Regions from separate parts of the Nonomuraea sp. LP-02 genome, predicted to be linked through region 1. Evidence: riboswitches for the same ligand, from Rfam matches in the RefSeq annotation. Region 1 holds a riboswitch; the other holds the start of a gene.
The links. Region 1 has a riboswitch for ZMP and ZTP ahead of glyA (serine hydroxymethyltransferase). Riboswitches for the same ligand answer to the same signal wherever they lie in the genome.
Positions count from the first base shown of each region.

Region 2: linked by a shared signal. The riboswitch ahead of SMD20_RS44020 (bifunctional 5,10-methylenetetrahydrofolate dehydrogenase/5,10-methenyltetrahydrofolate cyclohydrolase) and the one ahead of glyA (serine hydroxymethyltransferase) in region 1 are both predicted to bind ZMP and ZTP.

Region 1 covers NZ_JAXCLK010000001.1:280,167-290,286, forward strand. The annotation lists gene SMD20_RS01310 (serine/threonine-protein kinase) at 1-1,063, shown strand, start outside; ZMP/ZTP riboswitch at 1,130-1,212, shown strand; gene glyA (serine hydroxymethyltransferase) at 1,237-2,487, shown strand; gene SMD20_RS01320 (DUF3455 domain-containing protein) at 2,668-3,234, opposite strand; gene SMD20_RS01325 (anti-sigma factor family protein) at 3,250-3,981, opposite strand; gene SMD20_RS01330 (sigma-70 family RNA polymerase sigma factor) at 3,978-4,589, opposite strand; gene rsgA (ribosome small subunit-dependent GTPase A) at 4,837-5,937, shown strand; gene SMD20_RS01340 (phosphoribosyltransferase) at 6,019-6,645, shown strand; gene SMD20_RS01345 (ATP-binding protein) at 6,661-7,134, opposite strand; gene SMD20_RS01350 (helix-turn-helix domain-containing protein) at 7,264-8,142, shown strand; gene SMD20_RS01355 (DUF397 domain-containing protein) at 8,277-8,510, shown strand; gene SMD20_RS01360 (maleylpyruvate isomerase N-terminal domain-containing protein) at 8,526-9,167, opposite strand; gene SMD20_RS01365 (WhiB family transcriptional regulator) at 9,430-9,741, opposite strand; gene SMD20_RS01370 (sucrase ferredoxin) at 9,842-10,120, opposite strand, start outside.
Region 2 covers NZ_JAXCLK010000002.1:148,638-158,757, forward strand. The annotation lists gene SMD20_RS44000 (FAD-dependent monooxygenase) at 1-1,346, shown strand, start outside; gene SMD20_RS44005 (TetR/AcrR family transcriptional regulator) at 1,433-2,002, opposite strand; gene SMD20_RS44010 (MFS transporter) at 2,086-3,564, shown strand; partial or broken gene SMD20_RS44015 (Tn3 family transposase) at 3,479-3,787, shown strand; ZMP/ZTP riboswitch at 3,946-4,028, shown strand; gene SMD20_RS44020 (bifunctional 5,10-methylenetetrahydrofolate dehydrogenase/5,10-methenyltetrahydrofolate cyclohydrolase) at 4,042-4,905, shown strand; gene SMD20_RS44025 (RNA polymerase sigma-70 factor) at 5,067-5,996, opposite strand; gene SMD20_RS44030 (SDR family NAD(P)-dependent oxidoreductase) at 6,187-7,041, shown strand; gene SMD20_RS44035 (NAD(P)/FAD-dependent oxidoreductase) at 7,038-8,219, shown strand; gene SMD20_RS44040 (methyltransferase family protein) at 8,307-8,924, shown strand; gene SMD20_RS44045 (LysR family transcriptional regulator) at 8,969-9,877, shown strand; gene SMD20_RS44050 (hypothetical protein) at 9,896-10,039, opposite strand; gene SMD20_RS44055 (hypothetical protein) at 10,039-10,120, opposite strand, start outside.

The DNA.
Region 1 (10,120 bases):
CGAGTACGTCGAGGGCCCCTACCTCTCCGCCGTGGTCCGCCAGGCGCCGCTGACCGGCGCGAACCTGGAGGCGCTCGCCATCGGGGTGGCCACCGCGCTGACCGCCATCCACCAGGCGGGCGTCGTGCACCGCGATCTCAAGCCGTCGAACGTGCTGCTCAGCCCGGTCGGGCCCCGGGTCATCGACTTCGGCATCGCCCAGCTCGCCGAGCCCTCCGGGGACGCGCCCGCGACCGTGGCCCAGGGCATGGGGACGCCCGCGTACATGTCGCCCGAGCAGGCGAGAGGCGAGCAGGCCACGCCCGCGAGCGACGTCTTCTCCTGGGGCTCGCTGGTCGCGTACGCGGGCACCGGCCGCCCGCCGTTCGGCACCGGCGGGGTGGCGGAGGTCGTCTACCGGGTGATCCACCATGCCCCCGCGCTGGACGGGCTGGACGAGCGCATCCGGCCGCTCGTGGAGCGGGCGCTCGACAAGGACCCGGCCAGGCGGCCGAGCGCCCAGCAGCTCATGGACCTGCTCATGGGGCGCTCGGCGGTGCCGGTGGACGCCGTCACCAGGGCGGTCTCCGAGACCTGGACGCCCGTCGTCACCCCGTCCACGCGGCAGGCCCCGCCGCCCCCTCCGGCCGGGCGGCGCCTGCTGCCGACCGTCCTGGTCGGCGTCGCCGCGGCCGTGCTCGGCGTGGCCGCCACGCTCGCGGTGCTCCGTCCCTGGGAGGAACGGGGAGGCGGGTCCGGCGAGCCCACCGTGGCGGCCACCCTCGACGCCGCGGGCAGCAGGCTCGGCGTGCGGATCGACGCGCTGACCCGGCTCGGCAACGGCGCGCTCGACTTCTCCGTCTCGGCGGTCAACCTCATCCCGCCCGGCGTCGCGGAACCGATCCACCCCGCCCGCAAGATCGGCTCCTGCCAGTGCACCGAGATGGGGGCCGCGTCGTTCGGCGGCGGGGATCGGATGCGCATGTACGCGATCTTCGAGAACGTCCCCGAGGACGTGGACAAGGTCGACGTCGACCTCAGGGTGCTCGGCGTCCTGCGCGACGTCCCGATCACGCCGGCGTGACCGTACGAGCGGGGCGGATGCGCTGATAGGAGCGGGGAAAGCCCACCGCCGCATCCGCTATCGTCTACAGCGAGACGCGACTGGCGCATTGGGTGGGATCGACCACCAGGGAGCGAAAGGAGCGGAGGCCGGGCGCCTGGGTCTTCGCAGTCGTCAACGATGACAGGGGAGTCATGGGTTCTCTCGCTAGCGTCGACCCGCAGATCGCCGACCTCATCAAGGCCGAGGAGCGCCGTCAGGCCGACACGGTCAAGCTGATCGCCTCGGAGAACTACGTCTCCAAGGCCGTGCTGGAGGCCACCGGCACCGTCCTGACCAACAAATACTCCGAGGGCTACGCGGGCAAGCGTTACTACGAGGGCCAGCAGGTCATCGACCAGATCGAGACGCTGGCCATCGATCGCGCCAAGTCGCTGTTCGGGGTCAACCACGCCAACGTCCAGCCCTACTCGGGCTCGCCCGCCAACCTCGCCATCTACCTGGCGTTCCTGCAGCCGGGCGACACCGTGATGGGCATGGGCCTGCCCTTCGGCGGCCACCTCACCCACGGCTGGTCGGTCTCGGCCACCGGCAAGTGGTTCAACTCCGTCCGCTACGGCGTGCGCAAGGACACCGGCCGCATCGACCTCGACGAGGTCCGCGAGCTCGCCCTGGAGCACCGGCCCAAGCTCATCTTCTGCGGCGGCACCGCCATCCCGCGCACCATCGACTTCGAGGGCTTCGCGGCCATCGCCCGCGAGGTCGGCGCCGTGCTGGCGGCCGACATCGCGCACATCGCCGGCCTCGTCGCGGGCGGCGCCCACCCCTCCCCGGTGGGCCACGCCGACGTGATCTCCACCACCACGCACAAGACGCTGCGCGGCCCGCGGGGCGCCATGCTCATGGCGACCAGCGACGAGCACGCCACGGCGCTCAACAAGGCCGTCTTCCCCGGCCTCCAGGGCGGCCCGCACAACCACACCACCGCCGCCATCGCCGTCGCGCTGCACGAGGCCGCCCAGCCGGCCTTCCGCGACTACGCCCACCAGATCGTCGCCAACGCCAAGGCCCTGGCCGACGAGCTGGCCAGCCGCGGGTTCGACCTCGTCTCCGGCGGCACCGACAACCACCTCATCCTGCTCGACCTCACGCCCAAGGGCATCGGCGGCAAGCCGGCCGCCCAGGCGCTCGACCGGGCCGGGCTGGAGACCAACTACAACACGGTGCCGTTCGACCCGCGCAAGCCGTTCGACCCGTCGGGCATCCGCATCGGCACGCCGTCGGTCACCTCGCGCGGCATGGGCGAGGCCGAGATGCGGCAGATCGGCGCCTGGATGGACGAGGTCGTCACCGCCCTCGCCAAGGGCGACGCCGAGGACGTCATCGCCCGCGTCCACCGCGAGGTCAGCGAGCTCACCTCGCAGTTCCCGGCCCCCGGCCTGTAAACCCGGCCTGTAACAAGCCGCGAACGCCCCGCCGCACGGGCTCCGTGTGCGGCGGGGCGCCCGGCGCGAGCGGAGCAGGCCGGATCGCCCCGCTCGCGGTGGCCGCGCGATGCTCCGGGGAGCGCCACGCGGCCGGGGACGGCCGGCGGGGGACGGGACCGAGTCGCCCCCCGCCGGGCCTCAGCTCAGGAAGACGTAGTCGGCGCCGTAGGGCGCCCTGACCTCCGTCCCGGGCTCGCACGGCCCCGCCGGGGGCGTGCCGCCCGTGGTGTTGACCCGCAGGACCTGTACGGCCCGCGCGAGCAGCCCCTCGGCCGCGCCCCCTCGTAGCGGGCGGGGGCGGCGGCGATCCGCCGCAGGACCTCGGGCGGGACCGGCGTCACCCCCGAGACGCCGGTCACGTTCTCCGGCAGGGCGCCCGCGAACAGGGTCGCCACGGCCGGTCTGGTGACGCCCTCGCGCGCCACCAGACCGCCGGTCACGGGCGTGGGGGCGCCGGACCAGGACGCGGCGTACGCGAGGGCGGCGCCCGCGGGCTGCAGCCACCAGGTCGCCCGTCCCTGCGGGGTCGTCGCCGCGGTGAGGGTGGCCTGGTCCGGGCCGTTCAGCACGCCGTTCCAGCGGGCGGCGAAGGCGATCTCGTCCCCGCTGATCCGCAGGACCGTCGTCCGCCGAGGCGGGCGCGGGCGCGGTCAGCAGCGCGGCGGCCAGCATCAGGCAGGAAACGGCTGACCTTCGTACGGACATGGACAACCCCCGCGTTCAGACCCGGACGGTCAGCAGCCGCTTGCCCGTCGAGGTCACCACCTCGAAGTGGTCGATCTCCTTCAACGGTGTGGCGCTGCCACCGTGCATGTAGAGCGGATCGGGCGAACCCGGCACTCCGTACCCGGCCGTGGGCACGGCCCAGCCGGTCATCACCCGCCGCTCGCCCGCCCGGCCGACCGAGACCAGCTCGCACTGGAGCGGCCCTTTGACGCCGGCCAGCCTGAGCGCGGCGTGCGTGCCCCAGCCCTTGGACTCGACCACGAGCCCGCCGGTGACGCCGTCCACGCCCTTGCCCTCGATGGGCCGCCCGTCGGCGTAGAACTGCTCGGCCGGGCCCATGTGGCTGGCGTGACCGGAGTGGTCCCGCGCGAGCTGGGCGGTGCTGCCCCCGGCGAGCTGCGTGCCGACGGTCAGCCCGCCGGCCACCAGCGTGACCGCGGCGGCCATCCCGATGATGAACGTCCCCCTGCGCGTCCGCCGGTCGGCGGCCCTTTTCCGGCGCATCAGGTCGATGGCCGGGCCGGCCGCGGAGTCGTCGCCGGACGGGAACAGGTCGCGCACGGGCCCGAGGCCGTCCAGCGCGCTGGCGACCCCCGCCAGGTCGGAGAGCTCGGCCCGGCAGCCGCCGCAGTGCAGGAGATGGGTCTCGAACGCCGCTTTGTCCTCCTCTTCGAGCAGGCCGAGCGCGTACACGCCCACGTCCGTGTGCTCGACTCCCGCCGTCATGCCGTCACCCCCCTCTCCTCCAGCGCGATCCGCAGCGCGCGCACGGCGTAGTACACGCGGGACTTGACGGTGCCCACCGGGATGCCGAGCGCCGCGGCGGCGTCGTTCACCGACCGGTCCCGCAGGATCGTCTCGTTGAGGATCTCGCGGTGGGCCGGCGACAGCGCCTTCAGCGCCTCTGTCACGACCACCTGGTGCAGCAGCCCCTCCATCTCGTCAGGAACGGGCATGCTCTCCAGCGGCCCGTCGCCCGACTCCCGCGGGCGTGCGTCCCTGCGGCGCCGGTCGTCGATCACGATCCGCCTGGCCACCGTGGCGAGCCAGGGCATCAGCGAGACCGCGTCGGGATCGAGCCGCTCGGCGCTGCGCCAGGCCCGGATCATGGTCTCCTGCACCACGTCCTCCGCCCATTGCCGATCGCCCGCCGTCAGCCGGATCACGAAGCCCATCAGGGGGCCGTGATACTCCCGGTAGAGCGCGGACACGGCCACCTCGTCGTCGGGCACCTCGTGCTCCGGTCGCACGCGCCGGATCCAGTGGCGTGCGCGCGGCTTGCCCTGCGCGGTGGCTCCGTCGGCCGAGGGCGGGGGGTACGTGCTCGTCCGCATGTGCTCCCCTTTCTCGTGTCCGTCGCGAGGAGGTACGGGGAGCCGGCCTGGCGCGGTTCAACGAAACGCCAGACCAAAAAGGTTTGCCTGCGGGAAGCGGGATGCGTAGAGTCGTCCCGTTCGAACGATCGAGGAGGTGAGGACCATGCGGGTCGCCCTGTTCCGCGTTCCGTCCGTCCACCTCCGGGTGCGCGGCTGACGCCGCCCCGGCTCTTCTCTTCCTTCTCGATCAAAGGTTCTCACTCCAGTGTCTTCTTTTGACCTTTCCCTGCTCGGCTGGACCGATTCGCGCGCCGCCGAGCTGCCCGACGGCACCGTCCCCGCCCGCGTGGCCAGGGTCGACCGCGGCGCCGCCGAGGTGATCGCGGCCGACGGCCAGCACCACGTCCGCTACTCCGCGCCCGTACGCCGGGCCTCGGCGGCCGACCCGGTCGCGCTGCCCTGCGTCGGCGACTGGGCGGCGCTGCGGCTGCTGCCCGAGGGCCGCTACGAGCTCGACGCGGTGCTGCCGCGCAGCACCGCCTTCGTCCGTGGCGGCGTGAGCCGCGACTCGATCGGTGGCCTGTCCGGCGACGGCCAGGGCCAGGTGCTCGCCGCCAACGTGGACGTGGTCTTCGTCGCCGAGCCGTCCATGCACTCCACCGACTTCGCCGACCTCGGCCGTATCGAGCGGCTGGTCGCGCTCGCCTGGGAGTCCGGCGGCACGCCGGTCGTGCTCGTCACCAAGTCCGACCTGTTCGACGACGGCCTGGACGACCTGCTCGCCGACGTCCGCACGGCCGCGCCCGGCGTGGACGTGCACGCCGTCTCGTCGCTCCGCGGCGAGGGGGTCGAGCTGGTTGGCTCCTACCTCGGCGGCTCCCGCACTGCGGTCATCCTCGGCCCGTCCGGGGCCGGCAAGTCCACCCTGGTCAACGCGCTGGCCGGCGCGGAGGTCATGGAAACCCAGCAGGTACGCGCCGCCGACGGGCGCGGCCGGCACACCACCGTGCACCGGGAGCTGATCCCGCTGACCGGCGGCGGCATCGTCATCGACACGCCGGGCATCCGCAGGATCGGCCTGTACGACATGAACCAGGGCGTCGACCTCGTCTTCTCCGACATCGAGGAGCTGGCTGAGCGGTGCAGGTTCGGCGACTGCGGGCACGACGGCGAGCCGGGCTGCGCGGTCGTGGCCGCCTTGGAGAGCGGCGAGCTGCCGGAGCGGCGCCTGGAGAGCTGGCGCAAGCTGCAGCGGGAGGCGGCCTGGATGGCGTCCAGGACGGACGCGCGGCTGCGCAAGGAGCAGCAGAACAAGTGGAAGATCATCACGAAGGAGATGCGCCGCTCCGGCCGTAGCCGGCCCTGACGCCGGACGTTCCGCCGCCCTCCCGGCCTTGACCAGGGCCGGAGGGGCGAGGGACGGGGGCTGGTGGGTAGGGCAGAGAGCATGGAGCTCTTCGCGGACCGGGCCGAGGCCGGCAGGCGTCTGGCCGAGCGGCTGCTGGACGTCCACGATCCCGTGGTGCTGGCGCTGCCGCGCGGCGGCGTGGCGGTGGCGGCCCCCATCGCGCGCCGGCTCGGCGTGCCCCTGGACGTGCTCGTGACCAGGAAGATCGGCTATCCGCGGCAGCCCGAGCTGGGCGTCGGCGCCGTCGCCGAGGGTGGCGAGCCGGTGTTCGACCGGACCTTGCTGCGCCGGCTCGGCATGACGCCCGAGTCGGTCGCGGACGTGGTGGAGCAGGAGCGGCGCGAGCTGGCCCGCCGGGTGCGCGTCTACCGTGGCGACCGGCCGCTGCCCGCGCTGGCGGGCCGCGAGGTGATCGTCGTGGACGACGGCCTGGCCACGGGCGGCACGGCGCGGGCGGCGCTGCGGGCGGTGGCCGCGGCCGGGCCCGCGAGGGTGACGCTGGCGGTGCCGGTGGGGGCGCTCGGCACGGTGGAGTCGTTGCGCCACGAGGCCGACGAGGTGGTGGCGCTGCTCACGCCGGTGGACTTCCGCGCGGTTGGCCAGTGGTACGTGCACTTCGAGCAACTTACCGACGCCGACGTGCTGGACCTGCTGGAGCAGGCCTGAGCCGGGGCCGCGCGATCAGTTGGCGAGCACGGCCCAGACGAGCTTGCGGCTGGTGCCGGTCGTGAGCCAGCCCCATCCGCTGCAGAGGGCGTCGACCAGCCGCAGCCCGCGCCCGAACTCGGAGAACACGTCGGGCGTGGCGGCCACCGGCACGGTGCGGCTGTGGTCGGTCACGACGCAGGCGAGCTCGGGGCCGTGGGTCAGCAGCCGGAGCTGGGCGGCGCCGCCGCCGTGCCGGATCGCGTTGGTCACGAGCTCGGAGACCACGAGCTGGCACTCGAAGGCGATGTCGCCGACGCCCCACGAGCCCAGCGTCCCGTCGACGAAGCGGCGGGCGGTGGCGACGCAGGCGGGCTCCAGCGCCGTCCGTTCGTGAAAGGGGAAGACGGCGTCACACTCACCGGGGAGGCCGTCCACCAAGATGGAGAACAGCCAGCCGGGAGGCCGGGCACCGATGGCGGCTTGCGGCCGAGCGTCGAAAGTCGTCATTCTGGCCCCCGAAGCGCGGTCTGGTGATCCAATGCCCATCTTTACGGGGAGCGCTTACCAATGCAAGACTTTTCGTAGTTTACGGATGCGAATCGCATCTGCACGTGCAGATGATCTAGGAGCGGTACGGTGAGCGCAGAGAGCGCGGAGGGGAAGCTTCTCAGCTATGCGCCGGGGAGCCCGACGGTGCTGCGGATCCTGCTCGGAACCCAGCTTCGCCGGCTCCGTACGGAGAAGGGTATCTCGCGCGAGGACGCCGGATACTCGATTCGCGCTTCTCACGCCAAGATCAGCCGGCTGGAGCTCGGTCAGGTGAGCTTCAAGCAGCGTGACGTGGCCGACCTGCTCACCCTGTACGGAGTCACCGACCCCGGCGAGCGCCAGCAGCTCCTCGACCTCGCCAAGCAGGCCAACGCCCCTGGCTGGTGGCACAAGTACGGCGACGTGCTGCCCGCGTGGTTCGAGGTCTACATCGGCCTGGAGGGCGCGGCGTCGAGCATCCGCACCTACGAGAACCAGTTCGTCCCCGGCCTGCTGCAGACCGCCGGCTACGCGAGGGCGGTCATCGAGCTCGCCCACGAGAAGGCGACGAGAGCCGAGCTGGACCGCCGGGTCGCGCTGCGCACCACCCGGCAGCGGCGGCTGGAGAGCGGCCTGACGCTGTGGGCGGTCATCGACGAGGCGGTGGTGCGGCGCACGCTCGGCGGCCCCGACATCATGCGGGCCCAGATCGCGCACCTGCTGGACGTCACGGCCGAGCGCAACGTCACCGTCCAGGTCATGCCGTTCGACCGGGGCGGGCACGCCGCGGCGGGCGGGCCGTTCAGCATCCTGCGCTTCCCGGAGCGGGAGCTGCCCGACGTGGTTTACATGGAGCAGCTCACCAGCGCCCTCTACCTGGACAAACCTGCCGACTCCGACAACTACATGGAAGTCATGGACCGGCTCAGCGTCCAGGCGGAGACGCCGAAGGAGACGCGGCGCTTCCTGGAACGTCTCATTCAATGACCTGCTGATATCCCTGTGATCCACTCCATACCGGATTTTTGGTCGTCCGGTATATGGAGGTCTTCGTGCTGCCGTATTGTCCTTTCGCAAACGCGGATGCACGTGCATCCGTAAGATCGCGAGGAGCTGCCCCCATGCACGAGTTCCGGAACGGAACCCCCGCCGGCCGCCTTCCCGTCGTCTGGCGCAAGAGCAGGCGGAGCAACCCCAACGGCAACTGCGTCGAGGTGGCGACCCTGCCCAACGGGGAGATCGCCATGCGCAACTCACGCTTTCCCGAAGGGCCGGCCCTGGTCTACACCCCCGCGGAGATCGCCGCGTTCGTGCTCGGGGCCAAGGACGGGGAGTTCGACGACCTCATCGTGTGAGGCCGGGGTTACCGGTCAGTCCCGGGGCGCGCTGTACCAGCGCCACTCCGTGCGGCGCGGGCGCCCCGGGAGCTCGGCGCGTCCCGTCGCCCACAGCAGCGCCGGCCACGGCTCGGCGTCCTCGGGGGCGTCGGGGAAGAGCCGGTCGAGCACCCGCGCGCACACCTCCGCGGGTGGTTCCCACGTCAGGCCGAGCCCCTCGGCCAGGTCGTGGGTGTGCACGAGCGTCTCCACGAGCCCCATCGCGGCGAAGCCCTCGGGATCGGCGTCACCGAACCCGTGATGGGCGAGCACGTCCGGCGGCGCGGTGCGCACCATCGCGGCCAGCAGCCCGCCGCACGCCTCCACCACCTGCAGCAGCCCTTCCGGCCCGGCCTCGGGCCGGGTGCGGATGGTCTCCACGGGCGCGCCCTCCCTGCGGGCGCTCACCGCGAAGGGGACGTAGCCGTCCAGCGGCGGGCGTCGCGGGCCGAGCTGCGCCGCGTAGGCGAACAGGTCGTCGGCCAGGTGGTCGGCGGTCTCGCGGCACGTCCACTCCAGCGAGCCCGCCCTGCGCTCCCACGCGCCCGCGGGCGCGCCGGCGAGCAGATCGACGGCCAGATGGACGACCCGCAGCAGGTCGTCGGCCGTCACCGGAGTCCGCTTCGTCCGTGCCATGCCGGGCACTCTAACGCGCGCGGCCGGTGACCCCCGATCGGGGGTCACCGGCCGCGCGCGTTCGGTGCCGAAGACGAGGAGAACCCGAGCGCCCGGCGGCTAGTGGGGGCCGCCGTGCGTCGGGTTCCTCGTGGTTCGTGTGCGCCTGATCAGGCAGTTGCCCCGACCGGGTTCGCCGGAGCCTGGTCGTGGGACGCCAGGCTCCGGTTCATCGGGACAACTGCGCGATCACGCGATGATGGTGTTGCTGCCGGGTGAGGTGTCAGGCCGCGGAGATGCCGGCGCTGGCCGCGCGGCGCATGCGACGGCGACGCTCGCTGGCGCGCTCGTCCTCGTTGAGACCGCCCCACGTGCCGTACTTCTCCGGCCGGGACAGCGCGTAGTCAAGGCACTCGTTGCGGACGGGGCACTGGGCGCAGATCGCCTTGGCCTTCCGCTCACGTACGTCACGCTCGGGCTGCCGCTCCCCGTCGGGGCCGAAGAAGAGCACGAGGTCCTCACCCCGGCACGCGGCATCATCCTGCCAACCCCAGCTGGGGCGCGGGCGGGCGAGCTGCCGACGTACCTGAGACATGAGAAAACCACCTTCGTGAGAGGTATTTCGGTAATTGAGCCGCATTGGACGCTTTTGGCGTCACTGTTCCAACGCAAGGAGGAGCCGTGATGTTCCCTGATCAGGCGAGGGCGGGCGTGGCGTACCGCACAGGCGTGAGCCTGTCCAGCGAAACCAGCCGGTAGGTCATGATCGTCTCGGCGCAAGCCGTACCACACGGCGTCGTGAACGCCGATGGCTCAACCACAACCTGGAACCGTACGTCACCGTGCCGCTTCGTGCGCACTCGCACGATGGCTTCGGTGACGTCGCCGTCCGTCCTGGAGGATTCCACGGCCACCGCGCCGACGGAGCACTCTCCCGTATGGGCTCGGGCGAAGTGCTCGACGGCTTGCAATGG
Region 2 (10,120 bases), on a different contig from region 1:
AACGTTTCGAAGCCGCCTGCCCTGGCCCGGCCCCGGCGCCCCGGTTCCCCTTCGGCGGCGTGCACCTGGACTTCACCCGAATGGCCGACCCGCCCCTGCACGCCCTGCCGCTGCCGCAGCAGCACCTGGAGCGCCTGCTCGACGAGCGCGCCGCCGAACTTGAGGTGGACGTCCTGCGCGGGCACGAGGTGACCGGCATCAGCCAGGACGACGCCGCGGTGATCGTGGACGTACGCGGCCCGGACGGGCCGTACCGGGTGCGCGCCCGCTACCTGGTGGGCTGCGACGGCGCCCGCAGCCGCGTCCGTGACTGGGCCGGCATCGGCTTCCCCGGCACCGTCTACCCCGAGGTCAACCGGCTGGCCCAGGTCACCCTGCCCGGCACGGTGACCGTACTCGGCAACGGCGATCTCGACGTCCCCGGCTACGGCACCATCCGCGCCGGTTTCACCCGCACCGACCACGGCCTGTTCGGCCTCGGCTCCTCACCCGGCGCCACGAGCGTCTCCCTCTACACGATCGAGGACGAGAGCACCGAGTACGACGACGACGTCCCGATGACGTTGACCGAACTCCAGGACAGCATCCACCGCGTGCTCGGCGCGCGCCTGCCCCTGGCCGGATCGACCCGGCTGTCCCGCTTCACCTTCAAAGCCCGCCAGGCCGAACGCTACCGGGCCGGGCGCATCATGGTGGCCGGGGATGCGGCGCATCTGTTCCCGGCCACCGGCGTGGCCATCAACGCCGGCATGCTGGACGCGGTCAACCTGGCCTGGAAGCTGGCCGCCGACCTGCACGGCTGGGCACCGGCCGGCCTGCTGGACACCTACCACGACGAACGCCACCTCGCCGGCGCCCGCACCATGTTGCACACCCGGGCTCAGGTGGCGTTGCGGCGCGGCCACGATGTGGCCGCCGAGGCGCTGCGGGAGGTATTCACCGAACTGCTCGCCGACGAACAACCGTTGCGCCGGATGGGAGCGCTGGTCGCCGGCACGGACATTCGCCACCCGATGCCCGGCACCGGCCATCACCCGCTGACCGGCACGTTCGCCCCGGATCTCACCCTGCACACCGATCGGGGCATCACCAGCGTCGCCGAACTCCTGCATCCCGCCCGGCCCGTCCTGCTCGACCTCGCCGACCGCGAGGATCTCCACGAGACCGCCCGAGACTGGCGGCGGCGCGTCGACATCCACACCGCCAAGACCGGCGAGCGGCCGGCCGACATGCTGCTGATCCGCCCGGACGCGCACATCGCCTGGGCCGCGACCATCGACGAACCCGCCGACAGCGCCGCGCCCGCGCTGCGCGAAGCGCTCTCCAGATGGTTCGGAACACCCTGACCACCCACTCTGACGATCAAAGGAAGCCATGCATGGATGCCGCTGATCCAGGTCGCAGAGCGGTCACGCGTCCGCGCCGGACCGGATCAGGCGAGCAACCGGTCGACCAGCCCGTCGAGGTAGTCAGGGGTGAGCGGCCCCGCGTTGAACAGGACGCGCATGTAGATCGGCGCCAGGAGATGGTCCAGCACCTCCAGTACGTCAGGCGGGTTCTCGCCGCGGTTGCGGGCGCGGTCGAGCAGGGCCTGCAGCTGGCTGGTGCGGTCGGCCAGAAGCTCGTCGCGCGCCTGCAGGCCCTGCTGGCCCTCGCCTGACAGCGCGAGGGTCAGCCGCACCAGCGCCAGGCCGTCGGGGCCGGTGACCTCGCGGGCCACGTTGGCGGCGTGGGTCCGCAGGTCGCCGGCCAGGCTGCCGGTGTCGGGCATCGGCGACTGCGCGTTGAGCCGGGTCAGCAGCACATCGCCGAGCAGGGCCTGAAGGTTGCCCCACCGGCGGTAGAGGCTGGTGTCGGCCACGCCCGCGCGGGCCGCGATGTCGCCGACCGTGAAATGTCCGTAGCCGCGCTCCCTGACCAGCTCGGTAACGGCTTGATGCACCGCCGCGCGGACCCGGGCGCTGCGCCCGCCGGGCCGCCTGGCCCGCCCCTGCTCATCCATACGTCCACACTAACGCAGTTGGGACTTGCGTTAGAGTCCGCGAGGGTCTACGTTAACGCAGTCACTAACTGCTTTTAGGAGAGATGTACGTGAGAGCGTTGCTCACCCTGACCTGTGCGGGTCAGTTCATGGTGCTGCTCGACAACACGATCGTCGGCGCCGCCCTGCCCGACATGCAGCAGCGGCTCCACACCGGGCTGACCGGCCTGCAGTGGATCGTCGACGCCTACGTGCTGCTGGTGGCCATGCTGCTGCTGCCGGGCGGCGTCTTCGCCGACCGGTTCGGCCGCAGGCGGGTGTTCCTGGCCGGGGTGGTGGTGTTCACGGTCGCGTCGGTGGTGTGTTCGCTCGCGCCCTCGATCGGCTGGCTGATCGCCGGGCGGGTGCTGCAGGGCGTCGGGGCCGCGGCGCTGAGCCCCGCCTCGCTGGCGCTGCTCGTCGCCGCGTATCCCGCACCGAAGGAGCGCGTCAGGGCGATCGGGTTGTGGGCCGGGTTCAGCGGCATCGGCCTGGCCGCCGGGCCGCTGGCGGGCGGGATCCTGGTGGAGTCCTTCGGCTGGCCCGCCATCTTCCTGGTCAACGTGCCCATCGGTGCGGTCCTGCTGGTGGCCGGGCTGCGCGTGCTGCGGGAGTCCCGCAACCCGAGCGCGCCGCCGATCGACGTCCCCGGCACGGTCCTGTCCGTCGCGGGCGTGGGCGCTGTGACCTACGGCCTGATCGAGGGCGGTTCCCGAGGGTGGACCTCGCCGCTGATCCTGGGCAGCTTCGCCGCCGGGCTGGCGCTCCTGGCCGCGTTCGTCGTGGTCGAGGGTCGGGTGCCGACGCCGATGCTGCCGCTGCGGCTGTTCCGTCAGCGGCTGTTCACGGCGTCCAACACGGCGATGGTCGTGGTCGGGTTCGCGCTGATGGGTTCGTCGTTCTTCTTCTCCCAGTTCTTCGTCTATGTCCAGGGCACGTCGATCCTGGTCGCCGGGCTGCGGACCCTGCCCGGCACGCTGGCCATGGTGATCGTCAGCCCGTACGCGGGCCGGTTCGCGGCCAGGTACGGCTTCCGCGTCATCGCCGGCGTCGGCCTGGCGCTGGCCGGGCTGGGGCTGCTGGCGCTGGGCTTCGTCCACGCCGACACCGGCTACGGGAACGTGTGGTGGCGGCTGGCGGTCGTCGGCGTCGGGTTCGCTCTCGCCATGTCGCCGCTGACCGGGGCCGCCATCCAGGCGGTCAGCCCGCAGGAGGGAGGCCTCGCCTCGGGCGTCAGCAGCACCACCCGGCAGATCGGCGCCGTGCTCGGCGTGGCGGTGCTCGGGGCGATCGTCCACACGCGGGAGACCGGCGGCGCCTCCTTCGAATCGGCCCTCAACAGCGCCTTCCTCACGGCGGGTGCCGTGACGCTGGCCTGCGCCCTGTTCACCGGCCTGTGGCTGACCGCGCCCGGACGCCGAGGGGCGTCCGGGCCGAACAGCCAGGAGGCCAGGCAACGGCGACCGGGGCCGCAACGTGGTCGACTGGGAGCTGATCGAACGGCGCTGGCGGGATCTGATGCAGGCGGCGATCTCCATCAGTGAGAACCAGCTGAGCTCGGCCACGCTCATGCGGCGGCTGCGCTACCTCGCCGATCCGGGCTTGCGCTCCCGGGTGACGGCGGCGACCAACAAGGTCGAGACCTACAACGGTTTCTCCCAGTGGCCCGGGTTCGGCAACAACTGCGTGTTCGCCCACAACGCCCTGGAGCTGATGGACGTGGTACGCGCCCTGGTCGCTGAGGTGTGGCCCATCACCGCCGGAGATCGACCAGGAATGCCTGGCCGCCTGATCAGCTGGCCGCGCGGGCTGTTGGTAAGTACTCCCGAAGACATCCCGCAGGGCTGAGCCGTCAAGCAGCAGCGTTGATACGGATGCCGTTGGAAGCACCGAGCCGTCGCAGTTTGCTCGAATGCCGGGCATCCTGGAGAGAGCGCGACTGGCGGCAAAGGGATGGAATCGACCATCGGGGAGCTCGTCGTGGAAGCCGACCGCCTGGGCGACCACTCCCGAGGAGACGCATGTCCAGCGCACGCATGCTGCCCGGCGGCCCGGTCGCCGAGAGCGTACTCAACGACGTGGCCGTCCGTGCCGCCGTACTCACCGAGAAGGGCGTCACTCCGTCGCTGGCCACGATCCTCGTCGGCGACGATGACGCCAGTGCCGGATATATCCGTATCAAGCAGCGTCAGGCCACCGAGCTCGGCTTCGATTCGCCGCACACGCACCTGCCCGCCGGTGCCACTCAGGCCGAGCTGCACGCCGCCATCGCGACCTACAACGATGACCCGGCAGTGCATGGACTGCTGGTGCAGTACCCGGTGCCCGAGCACCTCGACTATGACGCCGCGCTGCAGGCCATGGACCCGGACAAGGACGTCGACGGTATGCACCCGCTCAACATGGGCCGCTTGGCCCTCGGCATGCCCGGCCCGTTGCCGTGCACGCCGGCGGGCATCGAGGCGCTGCTCGCGTACTACGACATCCCTGTGTCCGGGCGGGAGGTCGTCATCCTGGGCCGTGGCGCCACCCTTGGACGGCCGCTTGCCATGTTGCTCAGCCAGAAGCGTCCGACTGCCAACGCCGCCGTCACCGTGGTCCATACCGGTGTGCCCGACTGGGCGTGCCATACCCGAAGGGCCGACATTCTCATAGCCGCGGCGGGCGTGCCCGGCATCATCCGGCCCGAGCACGTCAGGCCCGGCGCGGTCGTGGTCGGCGGCGGGGTCCGTTACGCGGGCCGCCGCCTGCTACCAGATGTCGACGAGTCGGTCGAGAGCGTAGCGGGCGCGATCACACCGCGCGTGGGCGGCGTGGGCCCCACCACGGTCGCGATGCTGTTCCGCAACGCCATCACGGTGGCGGAACGCGTGACGGGTATCTAGACAGATCTGCCGATCCGAGCAGTGACTCCAGGGGGCGACCGGGCCGCTGTTGGCCGGCCGCCACGGCCAGGCCGTAGGGGGAGGGCTCCGGCGGCCCGGCGAAGGCGGTGAGCAGCACGACTGCCTCGGCCACGGTGATGATTGTCTCTGAACGGCCGTGACTACCTCAAGGTGAGCGGGGTCTCGGAGGCGATGCGGGTCAGCTTGCGCGGGTTGCGTACGTAGTAGAGGCCGGTGATGCGGGCGTCCTCGACACGGGCCGCTATGACGCCGTCGATCTCGCCGTCCATGCGGAGGAGGAGTGCCGGGTTGCCGTTCACCACGGTCGGCTCGCTGGTGAGCGTGACCTGGGCCTTGCCGAGGCCGCTGACGATCATGCGGGCCACCTTGCCGGCGCCGATGACCGGCCGCGGCACGGCCTGCTTGACGCCGCCGCCGTCGCTCACCAGGACGACCTCAGGGGCGAGCACGTCGAGCAGGCCCTGCAGGTCCCTGGTTTCGAGCGCGCGCTGGAACGACGCCAGAGCCGCCCGGGCCTGACTGGGGGAGACCGCCTCGCGAGGCCGCCGGGCGTCGACGTGCCGGCGGGCCCGGTGGGCGATCTGGCGTACGGTCGCCGGGGCCTTGCCGACGGCGGCCGCGATCTCGTCGTAGCCGACGTCGAAGACCTCGCGCAGCACGAAGACGGCGCGCTCGGTCGGCGACAACGTCTCCAGGACGAGCATCAGCGCCATCGACACGCTCTCGGCGAGCTCGACGTCCTCGGCCACGTCCGGCGTGGTGAGCAGCGGCTCGGGCAGCCACGAGCCGACGTACTCCTCCTTGCGGCGCTTCATGCTGCGCAGCCGGTCCAGCGCGCGCCGGGTGACGATCCGCACCAGGTAGGCGCGCTGGTCGGACACCTGCTCAAGGTCGACCTTGACCCACCGCAGCCAGGTCTCCTGCAGGGCGTCCTCGGCGTCGGCGGCCGAGCCGAGCATCTCGTAGGCGACGGTGAACAGCAGGTTGCGGTGGGCGAGGAAGCCCTCGGTCGCCGGGTCCGTCCGGCTGTCGTGAGCGATCGGCTCGGTTGTTCCCTTGGGCTCGTTCATGCCTGGCTCCTGCCTGTTCACCGCAAATCCTGCTCCATGCACAAGGCGTCGGAGCGCGCCGCCGTGTGACACCCGTACGCGGTGACACACGTCACATGGCCGGAGCTGTCACAAAACTCGGGGCGCCGACGCCGCATGGTCGTCAGGACGCGTCGCGGAGCGGCCGTCATCCCAGAAAGAACGGAACACCATGATGAGCAAGGTCTGGTTCGTCACCGGTTCGTCCCGCGGCCTGGGCCGCGCCTTCGTCGAGGCCGCACTGTCGCGCGGCGACAAGGTGGCCGCGACCGCGCGGACCGCCGCGAGCCTTGACGACCTGGTCGCCGCCCACGGCGAGGCGGTGCTTCCGCTGGCGATGGACGTCACCGACAAGGCCGCCGTCATCGAGAGCGTGAAGCGGGCCAGGGAGCACTTCGGCCGCCTCGACGTCATCGTGAACAACGCCGGCTACGCCCAGGTCGGCGCGGTCGAGGAGACGACCGAGCAGCAGTTGCGCGACCAGCTGGAGACCAACCTGTTCGGCGCGCTGCGGGTGATCCAGGCCGCGCTGCCCTACCTGCGCGAGCAGGGCTCGGGACACATCATCCAGCTGTCCTCGGCCGCCGGGCTCGTGGCGATGCCGCTCAGCGGCGCGTACAGCGCCTCCAAATGGGCCCTGGAAGCCCTGAACGAATCCCTCGCCCAAGAGGTCGCCGGCTTCGGCATCAAGGTGACCGTGATCGAGCCCGGCGGCTTCGCCACCCGCTCCGGCAAGAACCCCGACCCCCTCAACAACGGTCACATGGCCGAGCCCGACCCGGCCTACGACGGCCTTCGCCGGCGCATCGCCGCGTTCGCGGGGAACCAGCCCGCCGGTGACCCGGCCGCCGCGGCCCAGGCGCTGCTCAAGCTCGTCGACTCCGACAACCCGCCCCTGCGGGTGCTGTTCGGTCTGGGCTTCTACCCCCTGCTCCAGCAGGTCTACGCCGACCGGCTCAAGACCTGGGCCGACTGGCAGGACCTCTCGGCGCAGGCTCACGGCACCCTCGGTCAGGAGAACGCATGAAGCACCGCATCGTCGTCCTCGGCGCCGGCTATGCCGGGGCGTTCACGGCCGGGAACCTGGCCCGCCGGCTGTCACCGGAGGACATCGAGATCACCGTGGTCAACGCCGTGCCGGAGTTCGTCCAGCGCATGCGGCTGCACCAGCTCGCGGCCGGCCGGGACATCGAGGCTCCGCGGCTGGCCGACGTCTTCGCGGGCACGGCGATACGGCTGCGCCTGGCCCGCGTCACCGCCGTCGACCCCGAGCGCCAGGTCGTCGCCGTCACTGACGGTGACGAACTCGGCTACGACACGCTCGTCTACGCGCTCGGCAGTCACGGCGCCGACCACGTCGTCCCCGGCGCGGCCGAGCACGCCTTCGACGTCGCCGCCAGGCCGTCGGCGCTGCGCCTGCGCGAGCGCCTGGACGGTCTGGGCGAAGGCGCGAGGGTGCTGGTCGTCGGTGACGGGTTGACCGGCATCGAGGCCGCCACGGAGATCGCCGAGTCCCGGCCCGGCCTGTCGGTGGCGCTCATCGCCCGCGGCGAGCTGGGCTCCCGGCTCTCCGCCGGAGCCCGCGGCCATCTGCGCCGGGCCTGCGACCGGCTGGGCCTCTCCGTCCTGGAGCACACCAGCGTGGAAGCCGTCGAGGCGACGCGGGTGCGGTGCGCCGACGGCACCGCCCTGGCGTCCGACGCGACCGTGTGGACGGCCGGGTTCGCGGTCAGCCCCATCGCCGCCGCCGGCGGGCTGGAGGTCACCGAGAACGGCCAGATCGTCGTCGATCGCACCATGCGGTCGGTCTCGCACCCGAACGTCTACGCCATCGGTGACAGCGCCCACGCCATCGGCGACAACGGCCGGCCGCTGCCGATGTCCTGCGCGTCGGCCGGCTACACCGGCCGGCAGGCCATCGAGGCGATCGTGGGACGGCTGACCGGGCGCACGATCGCGAACACCAAGCTGGTCTACAGCTACAACCACATCAGCCTCGGACGGAGGGACGCGATCCTGCAGCTGATCGACGACGAAGGGCGGGCGAAGCCGAAGCACCTGGGCGGCCGGCAGCCCGCGCGGATCAAGGCGGGCATTCTCGCGATGTCGCTGTGGGCCACCTCGCACCCCACGTACGGCATGCCCAAGCGCAGGCACCGCCTGGCCGCCGCGCCGGACACGATCGCCGAGAGGATGCTCGCGTAGCCCTGAACGCTCTTGACACGCCATGAAGACTACCTCTTAGCTTGCACATGTGAATAGCTATTCAGATATGCGCGCCAGGAGGATGACATGGCCCTCACCGCGCTGATCGTTTATCTCGTCTGGACGCTGCTGGCCTTCGGGCTGCGCAGCTGGGTCCAGTGGCGCCGCACCGGAGACGCCGGCTTCCGTGGCGCCGGGCTCGCCCGCGGCGGCCTGCAGTGGTGGGCGCGGATCCTGTTCGTCGCGGCCCTGGTCGCCGGCGTGGCCGGTCCGATCGCCGGGCTGGCCGGGGTTCCGGCACTGCCCGGCACCGACCGGCCGCTCGTGCAGGCCGCCGGTACGGTGCTGGCCCTGGCCGGGGTAGCGGCCACGCTGGCCGCGCAGACCTCGATGGGAGCGTCCTGGCGCATCGGGGTGGCGGAGAGCGAGACCACCGCCCTGGTCACCACCGGCGCCTTCGCCCTCGCGCGCAATCCCATCTTCACCGCGATGATCGTCACCGCCGCCGGATTGGCCGCCATGGTCCCCAACGCGATATCCCTGGTCGCGCTGCTGGTGGCCGTGGTGTCGATCGAACTGCAGGTCCGCGCCGTCGAGGAGCCGTACCTCCTGCGGGTTCACGGCCCCGCCTACCGGCAGTACGCCTCCCGTGTGGGGCGCTTCCTGCCCGGCATGGGCCGTCTGCCGTACGACGCTCGCTCATAGGCAGCCCTGCACTTTTGGGCTGACCCCCAAGCCATACTTATGGCATGGACGTGCAGCGGATGCTGATTTTTCGGGAGATCTCCCGTACCGGGTCGATCGCGGGCGCCGCCCGCGCCCTCGGCTGGACGCAGCCGGCCGTCAGCCAGCACCTGCGCCACCTGGAGCGTCAGGCGGGCACGCCCCTGGTGCTGCGGCGGCCGCGCGGCGTCCAGCTCACCGAGGCCGGGCGGGCCCTGCTGCGGCACGCCGACGCCATCGCCACCCGCATCCAGGCCGCGACCGCCGACCTGGAGGCGATGGTCCAGCTCCGCGCCGGAACCGTACGGCTGGCCGCCTTCCCCTCCGCGGGCGCCACCCTCATCCCCGCCGCGATGAGCCTGCTCGCCGAACGCCACCCCGGCCTCGACGTACGCCTGCGCGCGGCCGAGCCCCCGCAGGCCATCGCCCAGCTCGACGCCGGCGAGGTGGACCTGGCCATCACCTTCACCCACGCCGGCCAGACGCCGCCCGGCAGCGGCGAGCTGACCCGGATCCCGGCCGGGCAGGACCCGCTCCGGCTGGTCCTGCCCCTCACCCACCCCAGCGCCGGCCCGCCGGACACGCCGCTGGACCTGCGTGAGCTGGCGGGCGACAGCTGGATCGGCGGCTGCGAACGCTGCACGGCCCACCTGCTCCAGACCTGCGAGCTGGCCGGCTTCACCCCCGACATCCGCCACGGCACCGACGACTACGTCCTGACCCAGGCGCTCATCGCCCGCGGCCTGGCCGTCGGGCTGCTTCCCCAGCTGGCCCTGGACGCCGCCCGCGACCCGCGCGTCGCCGTGCGGCCGGCCCTGAACGTACGGCCCCGAGCCCTGTACGTCCTGCACCACCGCGAGGCCGAGCAGATCCCCGCCGTCCGCAGCGCCCTGCGAGCGATCCTCGACATCGTCGCCACCCACACCACCGGATGAGGGTCGCAGGCAGTCGGCCTACCCGGCCGGCGTGCCGCAGAACACTTCCTTGACCAGCCCGTCCAGCAGCTTCTGGAAGTCCTTCACCGGTCCCCGGGTGGCCGAGTCGACCCAGGTCACCGAGCCGGTCAGGGTCGTCCTGCCATCGGGCGAGCTGTACATCAGCGCGCCGTAGCCATGGGGCGGGCTGCCGTTGTGCTGGTAGACGGTGCCGCAGGCAGCAGCCTGCCACCGTTCAGCGCG